DNA from 2 places in the Litchfieldia luteola genome. Region 1 is predicted to be linked to the other one. Evidence: riboswitches for the same ligand, from Rfam matches in the RefSeq annotation. Region 1 holds a riboswitch; the other holds the start of a gene.
What was found. Region 1 has a riboswitch for S-adenosylmethionine ahead of mtnW (2,3-diketo-5-methylthiopentyl-1-phosphate enolase). Riboswitches for the same ligand answer to the same signal wherever they lie in the genome.
Positions count from the first base shown of each region.

Region 2: linked by a shared signal. The riboswitch ahead of metK (methionine adenosyltransferase) and the one ahead of mtnW (2,3-diketo-5-methylthiopentyl-1-phosphate enolase) in region 1 are both predicted to bind S-adenosylmethionine.

Region 1 covers NZ_JAGGKM010000001.1:615,334-631,011, reverse strand. The annotation lists gene J2Z26_RS03265 (ATP-binding protein) at 1-414, shown strand, start outside; gene J2Z26_RS03260 (aldo/keto reductase family protein) at 432-1,379, opposite strand; gene J2Z26_RS03255 (MFS transporter) at 1,609-2,841, shown strand; gene J2Z26_RS03250 (hemerythrin domain-containing protein) at 2,892-3,428, opposite strand; gene J2Z26_RS03245 (hypothetical protein) at 3,640-3,957, shown strand; gene J2Z26_RS03240 (ferredoxin family protein) at 4,113-4,412, opposite strand; gene J2Z26_RS03235 (FAD-dependent oxidoreductase) at 4,394-5,689, opposite strand; gene J2Z26_RS03230 (electron transfer flavoprotein subunit alpha/FixB family protein) at 5,682-6,707, opposite strand; gene J2Z26_RS03225 (electron transfer flavoprotein subunit beta/FixA family protein) at 6,739-7,563, opposite strand; gene J2Z26_RS03220 (aspartyl-phosphate phosphatase Spo0E family protein) at 7,914-8,174, opposite strand; gene J2Z26_RS03215 (DMT family transporter) at 8,597-9,517, shown strand; gene cbpA (cyclic di-AMP binding protein CbpA) at 9,541-10,173, opposite strand; gene fosB (metallothiol transferase FosB) at 10,422-10,844, shown strand; gene J2Z26_RS03200 (cupin domain-containing protein) at 11,175-11,720, opposite strand; gene J2Z26_RS03195 (methylthioribulose 1-phosphate dehydratase) at 11,741-12,358, opposite strand; gene J2Z26_RS03190 (2-hydroxy-3-keto-5-methylthiopentenyl-1-phosphate phosphatase) at 12,355-13,020, opposite strand; gene mtnW (2,3-diketo-5-methylthiopentyl-1-phosphate enolase) at 13,017-14,261, opposite strand; SAM riboswitch class I at 14,585-14,693, opposite strand; gene J2Z26_RS03180 (pyridoxal phosphate-dependent aminotransferase) at 14,767-15,678, opposite strand, start outside.
Region 2 covers NZ_JAGGKM010000004.1:452,743-468,420, reverse strand. The annotation lists gene pckA (phosphoenolpyruvate carboxykinase (ATP)) at 1-1,279, opposite strand, end outside; SAM riboswitch class I at 1,913-2,057, shown strand; gene metK (methionine adenosyltransferase) at 2,296-3,498, shown strand; gene asnB (asparagine synthase (glutamine-hydrolyzing)) at 3,745-5,631, shown strand; gene J2Z26_RS14250 (C39 family peptidase) at 5,661-6,392, opposite strand; gene J2Z26_RS14245 (gamma carbonic anhydrase) at 6,515-7,027, opposite strand; gene J2Z26_RS14240 (tetraprenyl-beta-curcumene synthase family protein) at 7,129-8,229, shown strand; gene mnmM (tRNA 5-(aminomethyl)-2-thiouridylate-methyltransferase MnmM) at 8,260-8,832, opposite strand; gene mnmL (tRNA modification radical SAM protein MnmL/YtqA) at 8,829-9,791, opposite strand; gene J2Z26_RS14225 (YtzC family protein) at 10,017-10,298, shown strand; gene J2Z26_RS14220 (glycogen biosynthesis protein GlgD) at 10,310-10,474, shown strand; gene J2Z26_RS14215 (MDR family MFS transporter) at 10,629-11,828, shown strand; gene J2Z26_RS14210 (sigma-54 interaction domain-containing protein) at 11,934-13,304, shown strand; gene J2Z26_RS14205 (CoA transferase subunit A) at 13,535-14,221, shown strand; gene J2Z26_RS14200 (CoA transferase subunit B) at 14,238-14,900, shown strand; gene J2Z26_RS14195 (GntP family permease) at 14,930-15,678, shown strand, end outside.

The DNA of each region.
Region 1 (15,678 bases):
TCCGAAGCGAACCTTTACAATATTAAGTATCGTGTGATAAACGATGGTGAACATCCATTACTAGTTAAATGTACAAAAGATCATATTAAACAAGTAATTCTAAATTTGACAAAAAATGCTTTCCAGGCAATGCCTTCAAACGGAACAATTGTCATTCAACTCCAAAAAAGTTCAAGTAATTGCCTAATAACCATCACAGATACTGGTCAAGGAATTCCTAAAGAAGCCCTATCAAAAATATTTGAACCATTCTTTACGATGAAAGATACAGGGACAGGACTAGGATTAGTTGTTTGTAGGCGAATTATCACTCTATATGGAGGAACAATTGAAATTGAGAGTGAAGTGAATGTTGGTACGAAAGTAAAAATTATATTACCACTTTCCATAAAGAAAACAGGCTATGAAGCGTAGCCTGTTTTCTTTTTAAATTATATTGTTAAAACGGTTTCAATTTTTTCGATTGTCTCAAAACTCAAGACAACATCTGCTGCACGAGCATTTGCCTCGATTTGTTCAGGATTTGACGCACCCACTAGAGTACTCGCAACATTAGGTTGGCGTAAGATCCATGCTAGAGCTAACTCTGGCAAAGTGATTTCCAGTTCCCCGGCAATTTCTTCTAAGCGGTCTAACTTCGTTAAAACAATATCATTAATAATTTGTTTTACCCAAGTGTTAACCTGCTCATTAGCACCCCTACTACCAGTTGGGAATTGTCCTCCCTTATATTTACCTGTTAAAACACCTTGAGCAAGTGGTGAAAACACGACCTGGGAGATACCGTTCTTTTCACTGACAGGAATTATCTCGTCTTCAATGTCTCTATGAAACATATTATATTGAGGCTGATTTACTATAATTCTATCCATTAAGTACTTATCTGCGATTGATACAGCTTCCTGAATTTGTGCTGCAGACCACTCACTAACTCCCGCATATAGAATTTTCCCTTGACGAACAAGGTCATCAATTGCTCTTAATGTTTCATCAACTGGTGTATCATGGTCATATCGGTGACAGTAAAAAACATCAATATAGTCTAAGTCCATCCTTTTTAAGCTAGCATTTACTTGTTCAACTATATGTTTTCTTGACAGTCCTCGATCATTCGGACCATCTCCCATCGGCCAAAATGCTTTTGTGGTTATTACATAAGATTCTCTACGATAATCTTTAAGAGACTTTGCTAGTATCCTCTCACCTTCTCCTCGTTCATAAACATTAGCCGAATCAAAAAAATTAATACCTAATTCATATGCTTTATGTATAGTTTCAGAGGCTACCTTTTCATCAACTGTTTTTCCAAATGTAAGCCAACTACCTAAACTTATTTCACTTACCTTAAGTCCAGATCGTCCTAAACGACGATATCTCATACGATGAATCCTCCTCTAATAACCTAAAATAATATTTATATTTAACCTACCTCTAATTTATCAGAAAATTTAAAAACCGTAAAGTTCATCTTACCTATCACCCAGGAAATAATTCGTCGAATAATGTAGGTTTTTAGAAATGATTAATAATAAATATACCTTTACAAATCTAAAGAAAAGGGTTTTTATTGAAGGTGTATATAACATGATAAAAGGAGTATCTCCGCCTATGCTTGCAACTAGTAAAATAGCATCATCTAAAACCATTCCAGAACAAAAAACTGCCTACAGTATCTTATTTATGATTGGATTATGCCATTTATTAAACGATTCCATTCAAGCAGTTATACCTGCAATGTTTCCTATTTTACAGAAATCAATGGGTTTAACGTTTACACAAATTGGTTTTATTGGTTTCTCATTAAATGTGGTCTCTTCCGTCTTACAGCCTGCTGTTGGTTGGTACACTGATAAAAAACCATTACCCTATGCCTTACCATTCGGTTTAACTCTAACGTTTTTTGGCATTATCGGTTTAGCCTTTGCTCCGACATTTTTAACCATCATCATAGCAGTACTTTGTATAGGTTTTGGTTCAGCTATTTTCCATCCAGAAGGTTCTCGGGTTGCATATATGGCTGCCGGAAATCGTAGAGGGTTAGCACAATCCATTTACCAGGTTGGTGGAAACTCAGGTTCAGCATTAGGACCAATCATTACTGCATTAATTCTTGTTCCACTAGGACAGTTTGGTGCTATTTGGTTTTCTATTGTTGCTGCAACAGCTATTGGACTATTAATCTATATTGCAAGGTGGTATTCAACTACCTTAACATTCCTTTCAGCTAAACCAAAACAAAAAACTGGTGGTTTAGAGACAGGGTTGTCCTTCTCAAAAGCAATAAAACTTGCCTTATTAATTATCGTCATTCTCGTTTTTGCCCGATCTTGGTATATATCATCTATAACAAATTTTTATGCATTTTATGTTATCGAAGTGTATGGCTATACAATCTCGCAATCTCAACTTTTTATTTTCATATTCTTAGCAGCAGGTGCAGTTGGTACATTTTTTGGAGGTCCTTTGGCAGACCGTTTCGGTAAGAAAAGAATTATCTTTTTATCTATGATTGGTGCTACACCTCTGGCCATCCTATTACCTTTTGTAAACCCATTAATTGCTTACGGACTCGTTGGATTAATTGGCTTTATTCTTATGTCGAGTTTTTCAGTAACGGTAGTCTACGCTCAAGAATTATTACCAGGTAAAATAGGTACGATGTCTGGATTAATAGTTGGCCTTGCTTTTGGGATGGGAGCAATTGGGTCGATTGCAGTGGGGTCGTTGGCAGATATTTTCGGCTTAACCTCTACTATTATTGCTATTGGATTTCTCCCCCTTCTTGGTCTATTGACCTATTTGCTTCCTTCTGATGAAGAAGTAGAAACTTGGAATACGTAATGTAAAAAGACTGTCGAAAAGTATTTTTCGGCAGTCTAACTATTTTGCATTTATTTTATTTCATTTATTCTTACTTCAAGTTCGTGTTTCTCTTCATCAGACAACATTTTCTCAGCCATTGGAAACAATACATTCTCCTCTTTCATAAAATGATCAGTTAAAATTAAATAGGCTTCACTTACATAGGAAGCTAACCTTTTAGCATCATCTTTCAATAAATTGTCAGAGAGATGTTCTGTCTCCATTAAAAACTTACCTATGTTAGACTTTGCCTGATCATGTTCATATTCCATAACTGCAATTGGCCCTGAAGTTCTTCCAATATATTTTTCCATCATCTCAAAAAGAACACCTTCCTCTCTTTGTGAATGTGGTTCTAACACGGCAACAAAGCTTTCTACTTTCTCTCGTAATTTCTTTATAACTTCTAAGCACTCTGCTTCTTTCGTTTTCTCTATATTTGACGAAATATCATATAATTCTTTTTTCATTACATTTAAGGGACCATGCTCATCTTTTAATTGTTGCAAAGGACTACATAGATTCATTACTTCCCTCTGAAACATACTACTCATACAACCAGACATTTTTCATACCCCCTATATATTTATAAATAAACTATACCTTATCCATGTTTTAATATAGGTGATACAAATCACATTATCCTTTATTTTTAGGGAAGAAGACCATTTTGTGAACTTTTTCTGAAAACTTAAAATATTTTAACATTAGGATAGCGTTTTCACATATAATAAAGATAAATAAAATTTACAGTTATCTTGAAGGGAGTGTTTTCTCATGAATTATCAGGAATTTTACCAAAAGCCCTTAGTGCAAATTGGCCACAAAGATGCACAAGCTTTACTAAGTGAAGAGGAGTCTCACTGGTTAATTGCCGTTGAAGGAACAGAAGTTGAAAAAGGAAATAAAAGATATCATTGGAAGCTTTTTGTTTTCACTGCAAATAAAGATGGCACGTTTGATTACTCATCACCTTATTTTAGCACCCCACAAATTTCTTGTATCCACGATGCATTTAGAATGGCAACAGAATTAGAATGCCAATGCAAATCTGATAACTTCTCCTCCTATCCCCTTGCCACACAAATCGGTTAACCCTCCTTAAAGCTTTACCTTTCTTTTTACACCCATTTGTGAAATAATGTACACTCTATGAATATAGTATTAATACATATTTCAACCAGCATTAACCTTCAATATAAAAAGAGCAATTGGATCTCTCCAAATGCTCTTTTTTGACAATTATTATATTAGGCTAATCTAAACACAATTCCATGGCCACCCTTTGGATACTCCCACTTAATATTTTGATAAGGACATCCTATCCGACAGCTTCCACATTCATGACATCCCTCATAGCCTACATGCATCCTTATTTCTTCCCACTTATAAACCTCTGCTGGGCAAAAAATCGTACATATCTTATCTGGACATTGTGTCATGCATACATCATGGTCTAATACAGTTAAATGTGAATTTTTGTCAGCCTTAAAGCGAACTAAATACTGTTTTTCTTCAATATTTTTTGACATTATTTCATCACCTTCCATGCTCTATACATGTCTTGAATGACCTTAACGGCACCCTTCTCTTTTGTGAAAGAGCGAATAATATCTTTCTGTTTATCCCTTTTAGCCGTTCCATCTACAGTGAAAAACTTACTGGCTGCCTGATTCACCATCGGTAAATATTCTTTAAAATATTGCGGATATTCTTCAAAGGTATGTGCAGCATCCTTATATTTTTTAAGGTCCTTGCCAATGAAGCTGTTATAAAGATTCACCCGATAATAATCTAGAGTTTCTTCATCATAGCGATTTCTTTCCTTTGCACGTATAATTGTCTCTGCGGCCATTTTTCCAGAACTCATTGCCATATTAGACCCTTCGCGGTGAATTGCATTTACAAGTTGTGCTGCATCGCCCACGACGATTACTCCATTTCCAACTAACTTAGGAATCGAATTATAACCACCCTCAGGTATTAAATGTGCAAGATATTCGAGAGGCTCCCCGCCCTCTAAGTATGGCTTTACCATCGGATGACTTTTCACATAATCTAATAAATCATAAGGTTTCATTTTTGCTTTAATCATGCTTGAAAGGGTCGTTCCAACACCAATATTTAAGCTATCTTTGTTTGTATAAAGAAAGGCTGTTCCTAAATTCCCCTTCGTTGAATCTCCAAAAATTTCAACTGTACAGCCTTGATCATCCTCAAGATTGAAGCGTTCATTGATTTTATCTTTTGGTAGATTAATAACCTCCATGACTGTTAAGGCCACTTCATGAGGCTTAAACTCTTTATGAAATCCCAATTGTTTACCTAGGAGTGAATTCACTCCATCTGCTAAGACAACAACGTCTGCATACACATCTCCATCAGGTCGATCTGTTCGAACTCCAATAACCCTTCCATCTTTGACAATGCACTCTGTTACTACAGTCTCATTAATCAAAAGGGCTCCTTGCTCTACCGCTTTAATTGCAAACCACTGATCAAATTTTGCACGCAGAACAGTAAAGTTATTATAGGGTTCTCTTCCCCACTCTAGACCTTTGTAGCCAAAACTCACCATTGATTCCTTATCCATCATCCAAAACCGTTGTTCAATAACTGGACGTTCTAGAGGTGCTTCCTTCCAAAACTCAGGAATAATCTCCTCCATTTGTTTTCGGTATAAGACTCCCCCCATTACGTTCTTGCTTCCAGGATATTCGCCACGCTCAATCAACAACACATTTAATCCATTTTTTGCACAGGTATAGGCACAGGAGGTTCCGGCAGGACCTGCACCGACTACGATTACATCAAATTTCTCAGACATAACTTACCTCATCCCCTTTTTCTTTCTGTGCATTTCTAAACTGCTCTATTAGCTTTGGTAAAATTTCTAGTGCATCCCCTACAATTCCATAGGTTGCTACATCAAAGATTGTTGCATTTGGATCTTTATTAATTGCAATGATCATCTCACTATTCTTCATCCCTACAACGTGTTGAATGGCTCCTGAAATTCCAATTGCAAAGTAAAGTTTTGGAGTTACTGTTTCACCTGTCTGACCAACTTGGTATTCATGTCCAATCCAGCCCGCCTCAACTACATCTCTACTTGCACCTACTGTCGCACCTAACACATCAGCCAATTCATGAATAAGGGCAAATCCCTTTTCATCTCCCAATCCTTTTCCACCTGCTACAATAACATGGGCATCTGCGAGGTTTACTTTCTTATTTACATCTCGGACAATTTTCATTACCTTTGTACGCACATCTTCTTCTTTTATTCCAATCTTTTCTTCTATCACTCTACCAGTTCTACTTTGATCAGGTGATAGTGCTTTCATAACCTTCGGACGAACTGTAGCCATCTGTGGCCGATGTTTTTTACAAAGGATGGTTGCCATGATGTTCCCACCAAAGGCAGGACGACTAGCTTCTAGTAATCTACTTTCTGGTTCTACATCTAACATTGTTGTATCAGCTGTGAGTCCAGTGCTCAAATCTGTCGCTACTGCACTTGCCAGGTCTTTTCCATTTGGAGTTGCCCCATAAAGGAAAATTTCCGGTTTATACATTTGACACAACTTGTAAACACCAGCCATGTAGGTTTCCGTACGATAGTTTTTTAATACCGGGTCATCAATTACGTATACCTCATCTGCACCGTATTCGATTACCGTGTTGCAAAGACCTTTCACTCCGTCCCCTAGTAATACTCCAGCTAGAGGTACTTCCAGTTTATCTGCTAACTTTCTCCCAGCTCCTAATAGTTCTAATGAAACACCAGCAATCTGGTTATCATTTTGCTCAATGAATACCCAAACTCCTCTATTGTCCAGCATGTAAGTATCCCTCCACGATTCAAATGTATTTCTACCTACTTATCTCTTTAGTAAAGAGTTCTTTTTTCTCAGCTAACACTTCTAGTAATTTTGCCACCTGCTCATCAACTGTACCTTCAATTCTTTTTCCACCTTCTTCTTTTGGTGGAGTAAACATTTTACCTACAATTGTTGGTGATCCCTTTAAGCCTAGTTGCTTGCGGTCGACTTCTCCTAAATCATCAACACTCCAAATGATTGGTTCAAATCTCGCTGCCCTAATCATATTTGGTAATGGAGAGTACTCTACCTCATTTACTTCCTTTTCGACAGTTAATAAACACGGCATAGATGACTGAATTAGCTCATATCCGTCTGATAATTTTCTTTTTAGAAGAACCGTTTTTTCCTTCTCATTCACTTCAACAATTTCTATTACATTCGTAATCGGAGGAATATCAAGTCTTCTAGCAATACCAGGTCCAACTTGTCCTGTGTCACCATCAATCGCATGCTTTCCACAAATGATGATATCTATTGGTTTATCTTCTTTAATCTTTTCTAACGCTTTTGAAAGTGCATAGCTAGTCGCCAATGTATCAGCACCTGCAAAAGCACGGTCAGTAATTAAATATCCTTGGTCAGCTCCAATTTCAACACTCTTTTTTATAACTGCGGTTGCCTGTGGAGGGCCCATCGACAAAACGGACACAGTATCACTAGAATCATTCTTCATACTAACTGCTGCCTGAACGGCATGTGAATCGTACGGATTTAATATAGCTGGTGCACTTCTTCGATCTAGAGTATTCGTTTTGGGATTAATCTTGATTATCTTTGTATCTGGTACTTGCTTCACACATACCACTATGTGCATGACGACTTCACTCCTCTTTCAAAAAGTATTCAAGTAAAGACAATACTATGTTCAATTCTTCACAAGCTAAGTTATATTACAAATTATATGAACAGTCATAGGAAGTTAGCACACTCTAAAATAATTTTTTGACTATTCAAATATTAGTAATGATAAAAAAAGCAGGCCAAACAAAATAATTGTTATCCCTGCTGACTTAACTAGACGCTTTTGAACGTATAAGCTATGAATATAAGTACTTCTTTTCTTCAAAGTAATATAAAAAGCCACCTCTTGTCTGTGATGTTTATCACACATTTTACGATTTTTTTAAAAAAATAAAAAAGCCTGTGAAAATGGCTTTTTAAAATTTATTGGAAATTATGAAGCTTATATTTAGATCCATAGAAAAATAGAATCGATTGTCTCAAAAATTGCCGAAAACGCACCTTTTTACATGATTGTACTTTAAGACGTTGGTATTGGTTTAATAACTGATCTAACTCCTGACTATATTTAATAGTCCGATCACTTGTATACCCCGAGGTATTCGCTTCTGCTATCATTTCTGCTCTCTTTTTTGAAATGTTTACTAAAAGTATACCTACCTCATCCACATCTCCATTTGCCAACTTACACAACCCCTTTAATCCTATCAAATACTCACTTAATGAATTATTACAAAATCTTCTATATCTGTAAATAGATTCGCAATATTAGACAAATTTTTTATGTATTTTTTTGTAATATCTTGACTAAAGCCTCATATATTAATAGATTGAAGGATTAATCATTTAGGAATTCGACATATTTTTCAAGCTCTTTTGTAATGAATGTTGCTTTTTAATAGTTCTATTAAGAGTGGATCTTCGCTGCAGGCACTTGACTCCTAAGGGAAGTAGAGGAAAGGTCTATGTTCATATACTCAAAATAAGGAAAAACTTTCATTAAAAATTAAACATTACGAATGGTTTACGTACCTATCTTCTTATGCTATGATTTCTTCGTATTAATTTAGCTATCAATTACAACATAAAGGCCATGGGTGAATCACATGCAATTAAAATATTATTTTTTATTACTTTTCACTAGTTTCTTATGGGCTGGAAACTTTGTCGCAGGTAAATTTTTGGTTAACCATGGTTCAGCTCTTCTACTTACAGAAATACGTTGGCTAATTGCTGTTCTTTGTTTACTACCTTTCGTCTGGTGGAAGGAAAAGAAGATTACCTTCCCTAAACAAGCTCTTACCCCCCTTCTTCTAATGGGGCTAACTGGAGTTCTTCTATTTAATTTTCTTATGTTTTTAGCTTTAGAAAATACATCGGCCGATAATGTCGGTTTACTTTCAACATTAAATCCTATCTCTATTGCAGTTGCTTCGTTTTTCTTTTATCGAGAAAAATTGAATTTTCGACAGATGTCAGCCATGCTAATTTCATTGTTTGGGATTTTAATTGTCATTTCACATGGTAATTTAAGTAATCTATTATCATTTCATTTTAATATTGGAGATATGTTTATGCTAGGTGCAGTTGCCATTTGGGGATTATATTCCGTTGCTGCACGAAAAGCTATGACGCAAGTTTCACCATATAATGCCACACTTTGGGCAGGTATTTTTGGATCACTACTAAATCTTCCATTTGTACTCTTAACCTCAGATGGTATAGTTGATCCTACCGCTTCCTTCTGGTGGGCCATTCTCTATTCTTCTATTGGAGCAACCGTGTTGGCAATGATTTTTTGGAACGTTGGGATTCAGAAAGTTGGAAGTGTAAAGTCTGGTATGTTCTTAAACTTTAATCCTATTTTCACTGCAATATTAGCATTTATCTTCTTAGGAGAAAAACTTACGATTCCTCAAACAGCAGGCAGCATTATCGTCATTCTAGGAGTCTACTTCTTTACGGCTCCAAAAAAAAGGCTCAATACTTCAATCTCGAAACATAAAAAAAGATCCCGGATAGCTTAGGCTAGCGGGATCTTCTTTGTTTATTATTTATCAATTTGGTCTACGTGGGTCACACGGAATTCTTTTTCCTCAATTTTAGCAACAAGAGCCTTAACTTTTTCAGGTGAAAGTTCACCAGGTAAATTCACAATAATACGACGTAAGTATTTCTCTCCATTATCAAGTGTAAGCATACCATCGATATTAATGTCCCTTAATAGGGTAACAAGGTCTTTTATTGCACCCTTATGCTCAATCGTAGCAATTGTAAGAGTGTAGCCACCTGTTTTCATACCAAACGAATCCTCAAGAACATCCATCACGTTTGCATGTGTGATGATTCCTAGAAATTGCTCATTTTCATTTAATACTGCAATAAATGGTAAGCGACGGATCGTTAAAAATGTTTTAAAGAACGAATCTTCTTCATAAATAAATGCATCTTGATTCTTCACTAATGAATCGATTGATGCTTCAGGAGACCCCTTCTCTTCATATAGATAGTCTAGAAGATGAACTTTATAAATAAGACCTTCGAACTTTTTACCACCTTCTGATAGTACTGGAACAGAACGATAGCCAGTTTCTTTTAGATATTCATAAGCTTCTTTTACTGTAAGAGTTGATTCACAATATTTTACTTCATTCTTTGGTACATAATTATAACGAATTTTCATGTCATTCCACTCCTTGTGGTAGAATCATCTTCCACCCTAATCATATAATAAAAGTAATCTTAAAAGAACATATGATATCAAATGTAACATAATATTCACAAGTAGTAAAGAATATTCTTAATTTTTAATTTTATTACAATTTGTTATCATACTTTTCAATATTATATACTATTAAAATATTTGATTTCCATATATTTCTTTTTATTTATAATAGGTCTAGTTAAATTATTTAAAGGCAGGGATGTAAGTTGAATATTAAAGGAATAAATCATTTTCTTTTTTCTGTTTCGGACCTTGACCGCTCAATCGAATTTTATGAGAACGCTTTTGGTGCCAAACTACTTGTTAAAGGGAATACAACTGCATACTTAGATCTTGCGGGGCTATGGTTGGCTTTGAATGTTGAAGATACAATACCGAGAAATGAGATACATGAATCTTATACACATATTGCTTTTACAGTGGATGAGCAAGACTTTGACGAGTTGGTGAAGAGAATCCATTCTTTAGGTGTTAATGTTCTACAAGGTCGTACTAGAGATGAGCGTGATAAACGCTCAATTTACTTTACAGATCCTGACGGCCATAAGTTCGAGTTTCATACAGGTACGCTGCAAGATCGAATTGATTATTATAAGCAAGAAAAACCGTATATGTATTTTAGTGAGTGAGCTTTTGGGCAGATAAATCTGTTTATCGACAGCTATTTTGAGGATCTTGAAAATTATAGGTCGATACATTTGTTTATCGACACAAGTTTTGAAGATCTCGAAAATTACAGGTCAATAAATCTGTTTATCGACATCAATTATAGGAATCCTGAAAATTAAAGGTCGATAAATCTGTTTATCGACAGCTATTTTGAGGATCTCGAAAATTATAGGACGATAAATCAAATAATGTGTCCTCATTTCACGATTTATCCTGTATCGAGGACTCATAAACCCAATTCCCACAAAAAAACCTCCTTTCACACCCGAAAGGAGGTTTCCAACATATCTTTACTTAGTCTCAACAAATTGTGGATCTTGGAATGGATGTGCTACCCATCCTGATGGGTCGATAAATAAACGAACGGCAACAACCTGGCGATCTTCACGAAGTGTAAAGAAGTGAGGTGTGTCAACTGGTACAGAAATAACATCTCCTGCAGAAAGTTCTACATCAAAGTAGCCTAGCTCTTCGCTTCCTTTAATAACGAAAATACCGTTACCAGCTGTAATCGCACGAACTTCATCCTCTGTATGAACATGAACCTGTTCAAATTTTTTCAAAAGCTCCTCTAAATTCGGAGTTACTTCCGATAGAGCAACAACATCCCATTTATGATAGCCATTTCTTTCAGCTAATGATTTAATCTCATCTTCAAAAATAGATAATACTTGAGCTTTCTGCTCATCGTTAATTTGGCAATTACCACGTAAATCTTCTGGTAGTTTATTAGTGTCCCAGTGCTCATAAAGCACACCTTGCTCTTCTAAAAATTTCGCCACATTTTCATGCCCTTCAATACGTTCCCCTGTGTTACGAATACGAATATTTGCCATTATAAATTCCTCCCCCAATATTATCTTTTTATAGTCAGTAATTTTACTCGGTAGCTAAATAAAAACTCGTAGGCCTCCAAATGCTTTTTCGCTTCAAAAGCATTCTTTGCCCAAACGGTAATTCCATGATTACGAATTAAGACAGCACCCGTATCACCCTCTATGTGCTCAGCTAACTCTGCAGCCAATGTTGGTATATGGGCGTGGTTCTTAATAATTGGAATCCGAATTTCGGCATCTTCTTCCCAAATCCCAAGCGCCTTGATGATTTCTTGACCCTTAAATACAACCTCACCTTCATCTCCATAGAGCTCTGAAATGACATTGTTATCAATCGTATGAACATGTAAGCTACAACCTGCGTTTGTTCGGTTATAAATATCAACATGTAATAGCGTTTCAGCTGAAGGCTTTATATGCGGTGTCTCTTCCACTGCTTCCCCATTACGGTCAACTAATAGAAAATCCTCATTCGTTCTTTTTCGTTTATCCTTGCCACTTGCTGATACTAAAAATGTTAATGGATTATCACTTACCTTGATTGAGAGGTTTCCACTCGTTCCAAAGAACCAATCACGAGTAGCTAACTCATCTTTCACATCGGCTAATTCATTCCATCTAGTAAGTATATTACTCAAGGCTGTTTCACCTCCAGCTGCTTTGATACCACATCTATGACATCATAGAAGGTTGTAAATGATGTATGTGGTAAGTCTAACTGTTGGCATTTTTCTAATAAAAAGTCTCTTGCAATAACATGATCTGCTAATTTGGCTGCCTGCAAATCAGTAATCGAATCCCCAATGACTATGTTATAGTCACCAGGTGATGCCAGCCTACGAATCAGAGATGGTTTACAACAACCACATCCGTTCTGACAACCATCATCACAGCTATGTGGCCATAAGATTTTTATCGTCTCTCCAGAAAAGTCAGACCCATTACAATATATTTGCTCCGGTTCTACTAATCCATTAAGGAGTGGATAAACAAAGAAATCTATTCCCCCGCTTACAATATACAGAGTAACATCATTCTTTTTTGTAAAAGCAACAAACTCCTTAAAACCATCACGAATAACTGCGCTCTCCGTGAGGTAGTGAATAATCGTATCTTTCGAAGAGGAAGGTAGTAATGAAAATAACCTTCCAACACCCTCTTGGATTGACACATTCTGACCTAAAATGTCATCTTTAATCGCTTCCCACTCAGGTGGTGCATACTTTTTCATCACCGCGATAATATTATCACTATTGGTAATCGTTCCATCAAAATCACAAAAAATTACTGGTTTCGTCATGACTTTACCTCAACTACTCCCCATAGTGAAATTGCTTTCCCTAGGTTCTCATTGTCCTCAGCAGCCTCTTTAAGAGTTTTACCCGCTAGAACCGCATCTACTGCTGCCCTAAATGCCATACCTCCACCTACGGCTCCATCAGGGTGACCGTGGACTCCACCACCTGCATTGATAATACTATCATTGCCAAAGTCTTGAATTAAAAGAGGTACTAAGCCAGGATGAATCCCAGCTGACGGAACTGGAAATGCCGTTTTAAATTGATCATCTAGTTTTGTTAGTTCCTCTGCAATCCCTAATGTTACATCACGATCCAAAGCTACACTTCCGTACGGTGATGGGAATAAAACTAGATCTGCACCAGCATATCGAAGGAGTTTTCCAAGTAGTAATTGGTTTGTAATCCCATAAAACTCAGATGGTGTTACTGTACCACTTACGGCCGGATGTGCCATGATTGGAATTGTAATTTCAGGGTCTTCTGCAAGACTTTGTAACACATCAAGTCCATAGGCAAATACATTAAACAGTAATAAATCAGCACCCAGCTCTACTGCTTTTCTAGCTTTATCTTTAAGCTCGAAAGTACGCCCGGAAATATTAACAGCATATAAAGTTCTATGCCCTGTTTCAGCAAAAACTTCCTCTAACACTTGTTTCCCAGCAACAATTCGTTGTTCAAATGGAGTCAGAGGATTTTCAAAAAGAATCTCATCATCTTTCACAATATCTACTCCACCAAGAGCTTGCTCCTTAAGTTGCTCTTTTAAGTAAGTGAGGTCACGACCAATCACTCCTTTAAAAATGCTCATAACTAATGGTCGATTATATACTCCAAGTTTTTCTCGTATTCCTTGTAGTCCATATTTAGGCCCTGGAAAATTCTCTTTTACCTCGTCAGAAAACTCTAAATCTACAAGTCTGATTTCTCCATCTAGCGAAAGCTTACCGAAAACAGTTGTTAAAATTGCTGGTAAATCTCCACTAAAGTTTGCACTAGGATAGCCGATTTTTAATATCCCTCTCGTTACATCCTTGCCTAGATAGTGATTAACTGACTCACTTTTTGGTAGTTCCTCAATACTAATCACTTGGCCTTTGTGTTTTTTTAGTTGTTCTTGCTCTAATTGAGGGAGATCTGTCCAGGATCCGATCGTTAATCCGAGAGCGATTCCTTCAGCCTTTTTTGCAAGATTATGTGATGGATCATGAATTAGATAGGTTGCAATTACTTCACTCATTTAAGTACCTCATTTCTGTAAGAATCCTATACCTGAACATAGGCTGTATTTTACTTGCCTGTTGATTTCTGCTACAGGCACTCGCTTTCCGCGGGGAATTATGAAAAAGCCCAATTGCCGGCTTTTTCAAAGGCGAATTCCCATCGGGCGGTCCGTGAGCCTCCTTGGCGCTATGCGCCTGTGGGGTCTCACTTTGATGCGCTACTCCCGCAGGAGTCTCGTGCCTTCCGCAGAAATCAACATAGGATCAAGATAATAATAAGCTTTGTCTTAGCAAAAAATAAAAAACCTCTTCAGTAAGAAGAGGTATTATCACTACCATCTCCTTATCTGTCAGCTTTTATGCTGCAAGAATTAGCACCGTGCTTATAAAAATATAAGTCGGTTGCCGGGTTTCGTAGGGCTAGTCCCTCCACCTGCTCTTGATAAGAAAACAATCTATTTAATTTTACATTCATTTACGAAATTTACTATGGATTATGACAGTATTTTAGTTTTCTGTCAACTAAAATAATTGTAATGCTTTGATTCTTTCGACAGCTTCTTTCAGACGATCATGATCTGTTAATAACCCAACTCTAACATAACCTTCACCATATTCTCCAAATCCAACACCTGGAGCAACGACTACATGTGCTTTTTCAAGTAAATAGTCTGCAAAGCTTTCAGACGTATACCCTTTGGGAACTGGTAACCATGCAAAGAAAGAACCCTTTGGTGCCGTAACATCCCAACCGATTTCCTTTAATCCATCAATTAACGTACTACGACGTGATTCATACAGTGAAACTAACTCATCTACACATTGTTGTGATTCTAACAATGCCACTGCAGCAGCCTCTTGAACAGCACTAAATATACTTACATACATATGATCTTGTAGTAGATTTAAAGCCTCAATTACACTTTGATTTCCAACAGCGAAACCAATTCTCCAGCCGGCCATATTATACGTTTTTGAGAATGTGTAAATCTCAATTCCAACATCCTTCGCACCATCTGCCTCTAAAAAGCTTACTGGTCTCTTACCTTCAAAGCCAATTGCACCATATGCAAAATCGTGAACAACACAAATTTCATGTTTGTTTGCTAATTCAATGGTCTCTTCAAAAAACTCCTTTGAAGCGGTAGCACCAGTTGGGTTATTAGGATAGTTTAAGAACATGACTTTCGCTTGTTCCAAAACACTCTTATCAATTTGGCTATAGTCAGGGAGAAACTCGTTTTCAGCCAGAAGCGGCATATACTCCATTACACCACGAGCCAGTTCTACTCCTGACCAATAATCGGGATATCCAGGGTCAGGTACGAGTGCGATATCCCCCGGATTCATTAGGCACTGCGGGATTTCAACAAGTCCAGCCTTTCCTCCGAATAAAATGGCAACTTCCTTTTCAGCGTCAAGGTCTACACCATA
Region 2 (15,678 bases), on a different contig from region 1:
TGTTAACTAAGAATACTTGAACATCATGCTCATCAATTTTCTTACCTAACATTTCCGCATAAACAGTTGCCGGTAGAGGTAAGAATGGTGAACCAAAGCAAGTTGAGAAAGTAGCTTGTGGAGATGTAATTCCTCTTTCTGTACCAGCTAGCTTACTAGTATATCCACTTAGGAAATGGTACATCGCTTGCTCTTTCGTTAGCTTACTGATTGGAGGTAATACTCCAAATGCATCTGCTGTTAAGAATACAATCGTGTTAGGGTGGCCTGCAATACTAGGATCAACAATATTATCAATTGCTTGAATTGGGTAAGCTGCTCTAGTATTTTCTGTTAACGAAGAGTCATCATAATCAGCAACTCTAGTATTAGGATCGATTACTACATTCTCTAATACAGAACCGAAGCGAATCGCATCAAAAATTTGAGGCTCTTTCTCATAAGAAAGGTTGATACATTTTGCATAACAACCACCTTCAATATTGAAAACACCTGAGTTAGACCAACCGTGTTCATCATCCCCGATTAAGCGGCGGTTAGGGTCTGCAGAAAGAGTTGTTTTACCTGTTCCTGATAAACCGAAGAATAAAGCAACATCTCCTTCTTGGCCTACGTTTGCTGAACAGTGCATTGGTAAAATCCCAGCTTCAGGTAACATGTAGTTCATAACAGAGAAAATAGACTTTTTCATTTCTCCAGCATATTCAGTTCCACCGATTAATACCGTTCTACGTTCAAAAGAAATGATAATGAACGTTTCAGAAGCTGTTCCATCTTCTTTAGGATCTGCTAGAAAAGTAGGTGCTGAGATCACAGTAAACTCTGTTTCATGTGTCGCAAGCTCCTCAGCTGATGGACGAATGAATAACTGGTGTGCAAATAGATTATGCCAAGCATATTCATTGATTACTTTAATTGGCATTTGATATTTTTTATCAGCACCAGCAAACCCATCAAACACAAATATTTCGTTTTGTTGTTTTAGATGGTTGATTACTTTTTTATATAATTTATCAAATGACTCTTCTGAGATAGGAGTATTAACTGAACCCCAGTCAATTTTATTTTTATTTGAAGCTTCTTCTACGATATATTTATCTTTAGGCGATCTTCCTGTATACTTCCCTGTTGTTGCACGAACCGCACCAGTTGAAGTTAAGATCCCTTCATTTCGATTAAGAACTTTTTCTACTAAGCCTGACACAGATAAGTTGTGGAGAACATTGTTCCCATTAAGTAATTCTGTTAATAATTCACTTGAAACACCAACTGAATTCATGTGCAAAACCTTCCTTTATATAAATTGTTATATGTTTTCAACGTTAATCCCATAATTAGTATAACACATTAATCTAATTAGTCTATACTATTTCTGATATTTTACGTCTTAACTTTCATAAATGTACCATTTTTTTTGAAATTAGCTAAAAAATAGTGCAAGGACGTGTTTCTAACCTCTATATGATAAAATAAAATAGAATATGAGGCACTATAAAATATGAAATAAATTGTTTTTTTTAGAAAAGGATACAATAGTATGGATTCGGACTCGTTGTGCAAAGTGAAAGCTCAACCTGTCTGAATACGAATGGATTAAGACTAGTTATGTAAAGTGAAGGCTCAACCTGTCTGAATAACGAATGGATTAAGTTATGTAAAGTGAAGGCTCAACCTGTCTGAATAACGAATGGATTCGGACTCGTTGTGCAAAGTGCAAGCTCAACCTGTCCGAATAACCAATGGATTCGGACTAGTTATGCAGAGTGGTAGCTCAACCTGTCTGAATAACCAACGGATTCGGACTCGTTTTGCAGAGTGATAATGGAATATTTATCATTTAGATAAGAATATTGTCAAAAAATGTTGACACTACCAATATGACTGAGTTATTATTGGTCATTGAACGGATACTCTCTTATCCCGAGCTGGTGGAGGGACAGGCCCTATGAAACCCAGCAACCATTACTAAATTTTTAAGCATTATGTGAGAGAAATTTCACATATTTAGTGATAAGGTGCTAACCTGATGCAAGGTAACTGACCTTGATCGATAAGAGTGAAAGGACTGAGATTGAAAAATTCTACCTTTCCTCAAAATAGGGAAAGGTTTTTTTATTTTTTGGGAACGATGCAGATTAGTTATACATACGATGAATTATTTTTAAGACAATAAACAACTTCTCAACGTATAACTGGATAAAACAGGTTTAACTAATCAATAATAAGGGAATGAGTACCGTATCTTACAAACAACACACGATTAATTTCGTGGTATTAAAAGGAGGAAGCTTTTGAATGTCTAAAAAGCGCCGTTTATTTACTTCAGAATCTGTTACTGAGGGTCATCCAGATAAGATTTGTGACCAAATCTCAGATTCAATCTTAGATGCAATTTTAACAAATGATCCTAATGCACGTGTTGCTTGTGAAACGTCAGTGACAACTGGACTAGTACTTGTTGCAGGTGAAATCACAACATCTACTTATGTTGATATCCCAAAAATCGTTCGTGATACGATTAAAAATATTGGTTATACTCGTGCGAAATATGGTTTTGACTATGAGACTTGTGCAGTTTTAACTTCTATTGATGAGCAATCTGCTGATATAGCAATGGGTGTTGATCAGGCGTTAGAAGCTCGTGAAGGTCAAATGACAGATGAGCAGATCGATGCAATCGGTGCAGGAGACCAAGGATTAATGTTTGGTTTCGCTTGTAATGAAACAAAAGAGCTAATGCCTCTTCCAATTTCATTAGCACATAAGCTTGCTCGTCGTTTAACTAAAGTTCGTAAGGATGACATTCTTCCTTACCTACGTCCAGATGGTAAAACACAAGTAACAGTTGAGTATGATGAAAATGACAAACCAGTTCGTATTGATACAATTGTTATTTCAACTCAACATCACCCAGAAATTACATTAGAGCAAATTCAACGTAATCTTAAGGAACATGTTATTTCTCCTGTTGTTCCAAAAGAATTAATTGACGAAAATACTAAATATTTTATTAACCCAACTGGCCGTTTCGTTATCGGTGGACCACAAGGTGATGCAGGTTTAACAGGTCGTAAAATCATCGTTGATACATATGGTGGTTATGCACGTCACGGTGGTGGTGCTTTCTCTGGTAAGGACGCAACTAAGGTTGACCGTTCAGCGGCGTATGCAGCACGCTACGTTGCGAAAAATATCGTTGCAGCTGGTTTAGCTGATAAAGTTGAAGTTCAATTAGCTTATGCAATTGGTGTAGCAAAACCAGTATCGATTGCAGTAGATACTTTTGGTACAGGTAAGGTTTCAGAAGATGTGCTAGTTGACGTAGTTAGCAGCAACTTCGACTTACGCCCAGCAGGTATCATTAAAATGCTAGATCTTCGTCGTCCTATTTATAAGCAAACTGCAGCATATGGTCACTTTGGTCGTTCAGATGTGGATCTTCCATGGGAGCGTACAGACAAAGCAGAGGTATTAAAAGCACAAGCTTTAGGTCAATAATAAATAAGATTTTAAAACAGGTGATATTCTACGAATATCTACCTGTTTTTTTTTGTTGCTTGTTTTAGAAGCATCCACTATCTTTAAGTTATCGTAATTGTATTCTAAGTGAAGAGTATTAAAAAAATGTAACAATTTATCACTTTTTGTCGTCTAATAAACAGGTAACCTAGATCTGTCATACAAAGCCTAAGTAAAATAGACATGGGTATTGAAGAATTTATATTAAAAGTGTAGGTGACTAAAATGTGTGGTTTTATAGGATGTATGCATAAAAAGAGCAGCTCTAATGAATACATTGATAAATTTAAAAGTATGAACACAATAATAACTCATCGTGGTCCAGATGATGAGGGCTATTATTCGGATGATATTATACAGTTTGGTTTTAGGCGTCTGAGTATAATTGATCTTGAAACGGGACACCAGCCCTTAACATACGAAAACGATCGCTACTGGATTATTTTTAATGGAGAAATTTATAATTACCTTGAGCTAAGAAAAGAGTTACTACTAGATGGAATGGAATTTGAGACAAACTGTGATACAGAAGTAATTGTAGCTCTTTATAGCAAAATAAGAGAAAACGCAGCATCACGTTTACGCGGTATGTTTGCCTTTGTTATTTGGGATAAGAATACAAAAGAAATCTTCGGTGCACGAGACCAATTCGGTATCAAACCATTTTATTATATGGAAGATGATTCAAAAATTTTATTTGCTTCAGAGAAGAAAAGTATCTTATTGGCGTTTGAAAACGATATTATCAACTATGATTCCTTACAACATTATTTAACATATCAATTCGTACCAGAGCCAGAAACAATGTCAATTGGGATTAAAAGACTTGAGCCTGGTCATTATTTCACAAAGAAATTAAATGAAGACATGAAGATTAAACAGTACTGGAAGGCCAACTTTAAACCAATAAAGTCAGAAGAAGAGACGCTCGTTAGCGAAATTAGGGATGCACTATATGATTCTGTTAATATTCATATGAGAAGTGATGTCCCTGTTGGATCATTTTTATCCGGTGGTATAGATTCTTCAATAATTGTATCTTTGGCAAAACAATTTAATCCTTATATTAAAACATTTTCTGTCGGGTTTGAAACAGAAGGATTTAGTGAAATAGATGTTGCTAAAGAAACAGCTAGTATGCTAGGTGTAGATAATTTTAGTTATGTCATTTCTCCAGAGGAGTATATCGCAGAATTACCTAAAGTCATGTGGCATATGGATGACCCACTAGCGGATCCTGCAGCAATTCCACTCTATTTTGTTGCAAGAGAAGCAAGGAAGCATGTAACGGTTGTTTTGTCAGGAGAAGGGGCCGACGAATTATTCGGTGGGTATAACATTTATCGTGAACCGCAAGCATTAGAGATATTCGATACGCTTCCCCAAACCGGTAAAACGTTGCTAAGAAAGATTGCACATCTACTACCAGAAGGCGTTAGAGGTAAAAGCTTTATTGAACGTGGCTGCACACCTATGGAGAAACGGTATATTGGAAATGCAAAAATGTTTACAGAAGATGAAAAGGAATTGTTATTAACAAGCTATAAGGAAGGGTTAGATTTTACCCAAATTACAGCTCCATTTTATCAGGAGACAGCACATTATGAACCTGTAAATCGAATGAAGTATATTGATATTCACACATGGTTACGCGGAGATATTTTACTTAAAGCAGATAAAATGACAATGGCTCATTCTTTGGAACTACGAGTTCCATTTCTAGATAAAGTAGTTTTTGATGTAGCAAAAAAAATTGGACCTGAATTTAAGACTGCAAATAAAACAACTAAATACATTTTACGTAAAGCAGTAGAAGGCATTGTGCCAGACCATGTGTTAAATCGAAAAAAATTAGGATTTCCAGTACCAATTAGACATTGGTTGAAAAATGAAATGTATGATTGGGCCGTTTCCATTATAAAGACAAGTGACACTAATCACCTGTTTAATAAAAATATAATCTTAAAATTGTTAGATGATCATTGTAAAGGTAATGCTGATAATAGTAGAAAATTATGGACTGTACTAGTGTTTATGGTTTGGCATCAAGTGTTTATTGAAAAGAAATACCAGTTTGAGGAGATTTATAGTGAAATTTCAAGTTTCTCTTAAATACAATGGGATAGAACAAGCGGCACTTATTAAGGCCAATAAGTAATCGCTTGTTTTCCCATCTGTACCCAAGATGCTATAAATTCTTCCTTTGGTGCTTTTGTGTTTTTAATTCCTGACAAGGGGTCATTAAAGTAAATAAAGTGCTCATCAAAACCTGTAACTAAAACTGAGTGTTCATGGTAGGTTATATTAATAATCCCGGTGGGTGTATGCCATGTTTCAAAAGAAGATTTTGGCAGCTTTTCAAACGTAGCATTCGTAATGACCCAAACGGGGGATCCATTTACTAAATACTTATAAACCTGTGTGAAATCTTCTCCTGTTAAATCAATAATCCTAGTAGCTAAAAATTGGTCAGCTAAATCTGCGATTGGAGCATGATAGACCCCAAGACCTTTATTTCTTTTTGTATACATATCACCCACAAACCCGTTATATGGATTGCCAAAGTGGACAATGCCATTATGTTTTTTATAAGGTGTAGGGTCTTTTTTTACAGCTTTAGCAAGAGTAAGCTTATCAACCATTACACCAGCATGTTGCAGAAGCATGGCTAAGCTTGTTACCTCACAGCCTCTTGGTAATTCAGGATTTTGTGAAATTAAAGGCGCATCTAAAATAATTTTTTTGGTGGTAGTAGTTGTAAGATTTCTGCTATAGGCAGCGGTGCCATTATTAGGTAAAAACACTATAAGAAAAGTACATACTAGAAGAATGCGATTTCTCAGTTTAGATTGATTAAGAATTTTAGGTATCATATAGACTAGCTCCAATCTTAAAAGCTTTTTATTAGGATACCATTCCTTCTGTAGTCAAAATCAGAAAAGTGTTTCCAAATGATTTGGAAACACTTCATAAGTAAACATAGTTGCATCAGATATTATTTTTGAAGGCTTTTATAATATTGACCCTTTTCAACATATTCCCTACGAATACGAGCCATGTCTGCTATGTCATCTTCATTAAGTTCACGAATTACTTTGGCAGGGCGACCAAAGGCTAATGTATTTGGCGGGATTTTCTTACCCTGAGGAACAAGACTTCCAGCTCCAATAAATGCCCCTTCACCAATTTCAGCACCATCAAGTACAATTGATCCCATACCAATTAATGCTCCTTTTCTAACTTTGGAGCTATGTAAAATAACTTGATGTCCGACCGTAACATCATCTTCAATGATAAGTGGATTATTTGGACTTTGATGTAAAATAGAATTATCTTGAATATTAACTCTGTTACCAATAATCGTTGATGCAACATCACCTCTAATTACACTGTTAAACCAAATACTACTTTCTTCACCAATTTTAACATCACCTGTTACTGTTACATAATCCGCAATAAAAGCAGATGAAGCAATTTCAGGTAAGATTCCCTTATAAGGATAGATCATAATTCTTTCGTTCCTTTCATAATTTCCTTTTTTGTAGTAAGTTTAGTGTAACAAATTTTTGAGTAAACGGTAATTCAAAATCAAAAAGACGAGGTGTTTTGATGAAGGTACCATCTAATTCTGTAAGTTTAATGGCAAAGGTATATAAAGATGTTTTACCTGAAGTTCATAAACATTTGTCATATTGGCGAGAAAAAGCAAATCAAATACCAGATCCTGAACTTAGGACACAGGCACTAGCCAGTATAAATACAAAAGCTTTTCATTGTGAAGGTGGAGCTATCTTAGCTCTTCTTGCGCATGAACATAAAAATGAATGTATCCGATTTATTGTCGCATACCAAACAATAAGCGATTATTTAGATAATCTGTGTGATCGAAGTACATCATTAGATCCGATTGATTTTAGAGCATTACATGACTCGATGCCAGATGCCTTAACTTTAGATAGCCCATTGAAAAATTATTATCGTCACCGCTCTGAACAAGAAGATGGTGGATACTTAAAAAGCTTAGTGAAAACTTGTCAGGATGTCCTGAGGAAGGTTAAACACTTTGATATTATCAATGAGCACCTACAGGAACTAGCTTTATATTATTGTGATTTACAGGTACATAAACATGTTCGAGTTGAGGAAAGAGTGCCAAGGTTAGAAAAATGGTTTAATGAATATAAACCGCATTTACCTGAAATGCAGTGGTATGAATTTTCTGCTTGTTCTGGGTCCACACTAGGAATCTTTTGCTTGGTATCGTATGCATTTCAATCAAGCTTCACTGAGGAGACAGCAAATAAAATTAGAGACGGTTATTTCCCCTACATACAAGGCCTACACATTCTTTTAGATTATTTTATTGATCAGGATGAAGATCGAAAAGGCGGGGATTTAAATTTTTGTTTTTATTACCCTAAGCAAAGTGAATTAGTTGCTCGTCTCCATCATTTTGTAGAAGAAGCTGATCAGAATATTACTGGAATACCTGATGAACATTTTCATCGTATGATAAATAGGGGGTTGTTAGGGATCTATTTATCAGATGAGAAGGTTAGAAAGCAGAAAGAAGTACATAGGATTGCAAAGAAGATTATTCAGCTAGGGGGTAAAACTTCACTGTTCTTTTATTTAAATGGACGATTATATCGTTCAATGCAGAAAGTAACGAATGTTTTAAAAGGATCAAAAAAGGAAATAGCAATGTAAAAGAGTGCTATGGGGTATCCATGGCACTCTTTATTTCTTTTCTATAGCAATGATGAATGGTGGATTGTTTGCCTGGTTTATAAAGCGATATTCTAAAACATGGGCATATTGTTGATCAATTTTTGAGACGTATTCAAGTAATTTATCACGTTCAACAGCACCTTGCTCGTGTCCGTGATAAATGACAAGTACTATGATTCCTTCTTTTTCCATGATGGAAAGTAGCTGCTCAATAGCAGCGATCGTTGAAGTTGGTTTTGTTACAATTTCTTTATTACCGCCAGGAAGATAGCCAAGATTAAAGATAGCACCGTTGATCTTTCCATGGGTTGTAGCAGGAATTGATTGTTGTAACTCATCATGACTTTGTTCAAATAATGTAACACGGTCTGACAGCTGATTTTCATTTAACCTAATACTCGTATTCGTAATAGCATCGCTTTGAATATCAAAGGCATAAACATGTCCATTCTCACCAACTAGTTTGGCTAAAAATAAGGTGTCATGACCGTTACCCATGGTAGCATCTATAGCTATCCCACCTTCGGGTATGGCCATTTCTAACAATCTTCGGGCAAAAGGCAGAATTCGTTCTAGCTTCATTTGACTTCAACTACTTTTTTGTAGTATTTCCCTTGATAACTGTCTCTTCGAATGAGTTCTGCATCGATTGCATTTAACACCTGCCACTTGTTCACACTCCACATTGGACCTACCATAATTTCAATTGGGCCGTCACCTGTTATACGGTGTATAACCATTTCTGGTGGTAAAATTTCTAATTGGTCACATACTAAATTTACATAGTCTTCAAAGGTTAAAAACTCAAGTAAGCCTTTTTCATATTGCTTAACCATTGGAGTTCCCTTTAATAAATGAAGTAAGTGTATTTTTATTCCTTGTACATCAAGTTCAGCTACTGCACGAGCAGTTTCCATCATCATTTCTGTAGTCTCAAGTGGTAGTCCATTAATGATATGTGAGCAAATACGGATATTGTGCTTTCTCAATTTATTTACACCTTCAATATAACACTGAAAGTCATGGGCACGATTTATTAATAAAGCTGTGCGTTCATGAACTGTCTGCAACCCTAGCTCCACCCAAAGATAGGTGCGCTTATTTAAGTCAGCCAGATATTCTACGACATCATCTGGAAGACAGTCAGGCCGTGTAGCAATTGAAATACCAACAACCCCTTCTTGCTCAAGAATTGGTTCAAATGTTTGACGTAGAATTTCTACCGGTGCATGGGTGTTGGTAAAGGCTTGAAAGTATGCCATATACTTTCCATCTTTCCATTTAGAATGCATTTTGTCCTTAATCGTGTGAAACTGAACGAGGATATCGTCCGCACGGTCTCCTGCGAAATCACCGGAGCCAGAGACGCTACAAAAAGTGCACCCACCATGAGCAACTGTCCCATCACGATTCGGGCAATCAAAACCACCGTCTATCGCAACTTTAAATACTTTATGACCAAAGAAGTCACGTAAATGATAGTTCCATGTATGAAACCGTTTATTATCTGAAGAATATCGGAACGGGTTTACTTGCGTCAAAGCAGTACCTCCTATATTAAATACATTAACTTTACTATTTTATCACGGGCCATTACCCTACTCAAATGCAAATAATACAAGAGGCTTCAATATTAATAAAGGAGTTAATTTAGTGCTTTAAAGTGGTGGGGGTCAGGCCCCGAAAGACATATTTTGTTCTTGTATGGTGCAAACTACAGGTTGAGGAAGCTAGTCGCTTCTTTAGTTAAGTTAGGGGGGATTTGAATGGCTACACGCCAATCAGTTGAAACGTTTCTCCAAAGATGTGAGGATACGATTAGAACGAGCAAGGAGCAAATGACGGTTGCAAGAAAGCAAGAGCATTATAATATCACTGAATATACGAATGCTATGGAGCAACTTGAAGATTGTGCAAATGACCTGGCTCATCTAGCTCTAAGTTGCAATGGACAGCAGCGTGAACAACTTCACCGTATGAGACTGCAACTTCAGCAGATTCAAAATGATATGACTCTTGATGAAAATCTTTTAAATGAATATCACTAGGGGGTCAAAGAATGAAAAAACGTTCAAAGCAAAATAACCCTGAGCAAAAAACAAAAAACGGAATTAATAGTAATGACATAGAGGTTGGTCAGGATTTTGATCCTAAAAAGGTTGCGAAGAAAAAGTATCTTGAAAAAGGCCAACCTATAAAATCAAAACAAAGAACTGAAAATTAACCCAGAAAACAAGGACAGTCATACATTCGGTATGGCTGTCTTTTTAGTGAATATTAAGAAAATTTTGTAGGTTAATTTTTATATTGCCATTTAACCAGGAAAGGAATAGAATTATTTTGGAAATCGAAACATAACAAATTTTAGGGGGATTCTGATGCCTCGATCTCTTTGGTTATTAGTGATAGGCATGATTATTAATGTGACGGGGTCTTCCTTCTTATGGCCTTTAAATACGATTTACATTCATGATCATCTTGGGAAATCTTTATCTGTAGCCGGTTTAGTATTAATGCTTAATTCAGCTGCAAGTGTTATTGGAAATCTGTTCGGTGGAGCACTTTTTGATAAAGTGGGAGGATATAAATCTATATTAACGGGGATTGTAATATCCTTAATGGCTGTAATCGGTCTGGTTTTTAACAATGAATGGCCATATTATGTTGTTTTTTTAACAATCGTAGGATTTGGATCAGGTATTGTTTTTCCAGCGATGTATGCAATGGCAGGCTCAGTTTGGCCTGAAGGTGGAAGGAGAGCATTTAATGCAGTATATGTCGCTCAAAATGTCGGAGTGGCAGTTGGTGCAGGACTTGGTGGTTTAGTTGCATCGTTCTCTTTTACGTATATATTCACGGCAAATGCAGCTTTAATTCTTGTTTATTTCTTTATAGCCCTATTTGGTTATCGACGTATTAGTATAGAAAAAGCTGAACAAAGCTCGATTTTACAACAACCCCAAGTGGTGAAAAATAGAACGAAGTTGACTGCTTTATTAGTAATGTCCATAGGGTATTTAATATGTTGGTTGGCATATGTTCAGTGGCAAACAACAATTGCTTCACACACACAAGATCTAGGAATTAGCTTAAAACAGTATAGCCTTTTATGGACAATCAATGGGGCATTAATTGTATTTGGGCAACCAGTCATTTCTTTAGTGGTCCGTAAATTTGCAAAAACCTTAAAAACACAAATTATTATCGGACTAGTAATTTTCGTAGGCTCTTTTGCTATAGTTGCTAAAGCGGAGATGTTTACTGCTTTTGTAGTAGCTATGATCATTCTTACGATAGGGGAGATGTTTGTGTGGCCGGCTGTACCGACTATTGCCAATGAACTGGCACCTAAAGGTAGAGAAGGCTTTTATCAGGGCATTGTTAATAGCACGGCTACTGGTGGTAGAATGTTAGGTCCAATTTTCGGTGGTATAATAGTAGATTTATATAATATTGAACTACTATTTATCATTTTGATGATGTTAATAATATTATCTATTATTCCAACTGCTTTATATGACCAGAAATTAAAGAAAAAAAGTCAAGATACTTCAGTGATAGTAAGTTCTCATACTTAAGATGAAATGACGTGGCACATATGTTTCACGTCATTTTTTTATTTCTATAATTTTTAAAATATTAGTGATATTATAGAAACAATTAGATTTGTAGTAGGTGATGTTATGTTTAACGAAATAGATGCTCAATATAAAAATGATATATTAGAAACGATTATTGACAGTGCTTATGAATGGATTGTAGTCGTTAACAAAGATGGAAATATTGTATATATGAATAAAAAATATTGTGAGTTTCTTGAAATTAACCGGAGTGAAATAATTGGTAAGCACGTAACAACTGTTATTGAAAATTCGAGAATGCATCTTGTTGCTAAGTCAGGTAAAGAGGAAATAGCTGACCTTCAGTATATAAAGGGGAATTATATGATTGCTAATCGAATTCCTATTTACTCAAATGGTGAAGTAATAGGTGCACTTGGTACAGTCATTTTCCGTGATACAAAAGAATGGGATAAAATGAGTAGTCATATAAAGAGCCTGATGCCACAACTTCAAACTTATTTGCAAGATTGGCAAGAGCACAATGGTGCTAAGTATACACTACAAGATATTAAAGCGGTTTCAAAGCAAATAACGGAGCTAAAAGAGAAAGTGAAAAACGTTGCTTCTGGCGATACTTCTATTTTAATCAGAGGTGAGAGTGGTACGGGTAAAGAGCTTTTCGCTCATAGTATTCATCAATTAAGTTCACGAAGCAACAAACCATTTATCAAAGTAAATTGTGGGGCCATACCGGAACACTTACTTGAATCTGAACTCTTTGGTTATGAAGAAGGCGCTTTCACCGGTGCTAAAAAAGGCGGCAAAAAAGGGAAGTTTTTATTGGCTCACGGAGGAACCATCTTCCTTGATGAAATTGGAGATATGCCATTAAATATGCAGGTGAAACTCCTTAGAGTCCTACAGGAAAAGGAGGTAGAGCCAGTTGGTTCGATGACACCAATTCCTGTGGATGTTAGAGTAATTGCAGCAACGAATAGGCCGTTAGAAAAAATGATTCAAGAAAACCGTTTCAGGGAGGACTTGTTTTACCGAATCAATGTTATTCCTTTTAAAGTACCACCTCTTCGTGAACGTGTAGAGGATATCGGTCACTTGACCGAATTCTTTTTAAAGAAGATGACAAAACGTTCCGGAAAAAGGATAACAATGATTGAGGAAGATGTTCTAAACCTGTTATATAAACATACATGGCCAGGAAACCTACGGGAACTTGAAAATGTGATTGAGGCAGCAATTCACTTAACAGATGGAGAGAAGATAACGATATCTTCTTTACCTGAATATTTTATGGGAGATCCAAAGCTTCTTATTGGTCAGAGATCCTTAAAAGAGATTTTAGATGAAACCGAGAAAAAAATTATTGAAAAATCCCTTGAACAATTTGGACAAGATAAACTACAAGCGGCTAAGTCTTTAGGAATTAGTAAATCTAGTATGTATGAAAAAATTAAAAAATATAGTTTAGAATAAAAAATTCCAGATTTCCGGAAACCATTCCGGAAATCTGGAATTTTAAATTTAAGTGATTTAAAAAGCGTTTTCAAACAGATTAACTCATTTCTATTCCAGAATTCCGGAAAAAAAAGCTGCGCTTAATTCAGTGAAAAGTGAAAAAAATGTGAACAATATGCGTTTTTGAAAAGTTGGCACGGTCCTTGCATTGTAAATAGTGAACGAAAACTTAGAAAGGAGGAGAAAAAATGAAACCTGTATTTACTTCATTTGTAGAAGCTGTAAAGGATATCAAAGATGGCTCAACACTTATGGTGGGAGGCTTCGGTTTAGTAGGTATTCCTGAAAATCTAATTTTGGCTTTAGTTGAAACAGGTGTTAAGGATCTAACTGTTATTTCAAATAACTGTGGAGTTGACGATTGGGGCCTAGGGTTATTGTTAAAGAATAGACAAATCAAAAAGATGATAGGTTCTTATGTTGGTGAAAATAAGGAATTCGAAAGACAGGTTCTCGCTGGTGAACTAGAGGTAGAGCTCACACCACAAGGGACACTAGCTGAACGGATTCGTGCAGGTGGGGCAGGTATCCCAGCTTTTTATACACCAGCTGGCGTAGGAACTCCAGTTGCCGAAGGAAAAGAAGTCAGAGAGTTTAATGGAAAAGAGTATATTTTAGAAAAGGCCCTAGTTGCTGATTTTAGTTTGGTTAGAGCTAGTAAGGCAGATAAAATGGGTAATCTTATCTATAATAAAACAGCAAGAAACTTTAATCCGATGATTGCTGCAGCGGGTAAGGTGACGATCGCCGAAGTCGAAGAGCTTTTTGAAATTGGAGATTTAAATCCCAATGAAATTCATACTCCTAGCATCTACGTTCAACGTTTAATTGTAGGCAAGCAAGAAAAACGAATTGAAAGACTAACAGTTTCATAGAAAGGAGGAGTACTTTTTGACTCATTTAGATAAACAGGCCATTCGTGAAAAAATTGCAAGAAGAGCTGAACAAGAAATTGAAAGCGGTTTCTATGTAAATCTAGGAATCGGTATGCCAACATTAGTTGCGAACTATATTCAAAGTAATAAGCAAGTCGTACTACAGTCTGAGAATGGGTTATTAGGAATCGGACCTTATCCGTCTAAGGAAGAGGTTGATCCTGATTTAATTAACGCTGGGAAAGAAACTGTTACAGCAATTAAGGGAGCTTCTTATTTTGATAGTGCCGAATCATTTGGAATGATCCGAGGTGGGCATGTTGATATTGCTATATTAGGTGGAATGGAAGTTTCAAAGTCTGGAGATCTAGCAAACTGGATGATTCCTGGCAAAATGATCAAAGGCATGGGTGGAGCAATGGATCTCGTTCACGGTGCCAGAAAAATCATTGTCATTATGGATCATGTTAGTAAAAATGGAGATCCGAAAATTGTAAATGAATGCAGCCTTCCCTTAACAGGAAAGAATGTCGTAAATCGAATTATTACAGATCGGGCTGTAATTGATGTAACAGAAAAAGGGCTAAAACTAATTGAAGTCTTTGAGGGATACACAATCGAGGATATCCAACAATCAACCGAACCAGATTTAATTATTGAGGATGTAAATGTTTATTAAGATATTAATGAAAGATAGGGGGAAAATTAATGCTTAGTATGATAGGTCTTATTGGCGGCTTAGCACTTTTAATTTATTTAACAATGAAGGGTATGAATTTACTAGTAGCAGGACCACTATGTGCATTATTCGTTGCAGTATTAAGTGGATTACCATTGTTTCCACAGTTAGCTCCAGATGGTGGAGCAAATCTAGTAACAAACTATATGACTGGTTTTTCTGGGTTTGTTGCTTCTTGGTATTTGATGTTCTTACTAGGTTCCATTTTCGGGAAAGTTATGGAAGATAGTGGAGCAGCAGATAGTGTATCTAAATGGGTAGTTGATAAGCTAGGTATGAAGCAAGCTGTATTAGCAGTAGTTGCTGCCTGTGCAATTTTAACATACGGTGGAGTTAGCTTATTCGTAGTAGCATTCTCTGTGTATCCAATGGCGCTAAGTTTATTTAAACAGGCAGACCTTCCGCGTCGCTTTATTCCTGCTGCATTAGCATTTGGTTCAGTAACCTTCACAATGACTTCAGCGGGATCGCCAGAAATTCAAAACTGGATTCCAATTGAGCATTTAGGCACGACTCCATACGCTGGTTGGGAAGTTAGTTTAATTGTTGCCGTGTTTATGGCAGTATTCGGCTACTGGTGGTTAAAACGTATGATCACGAAAGCAGTATCAAATGGTGAAAGATTCGTTGCTCGTAAAAATGACCCAGTAGTTGCAAATAAGGAATTACCTAATCCAATTGTTGGTTTAATTCCACTTTTAGTTGTACTTATTATTTC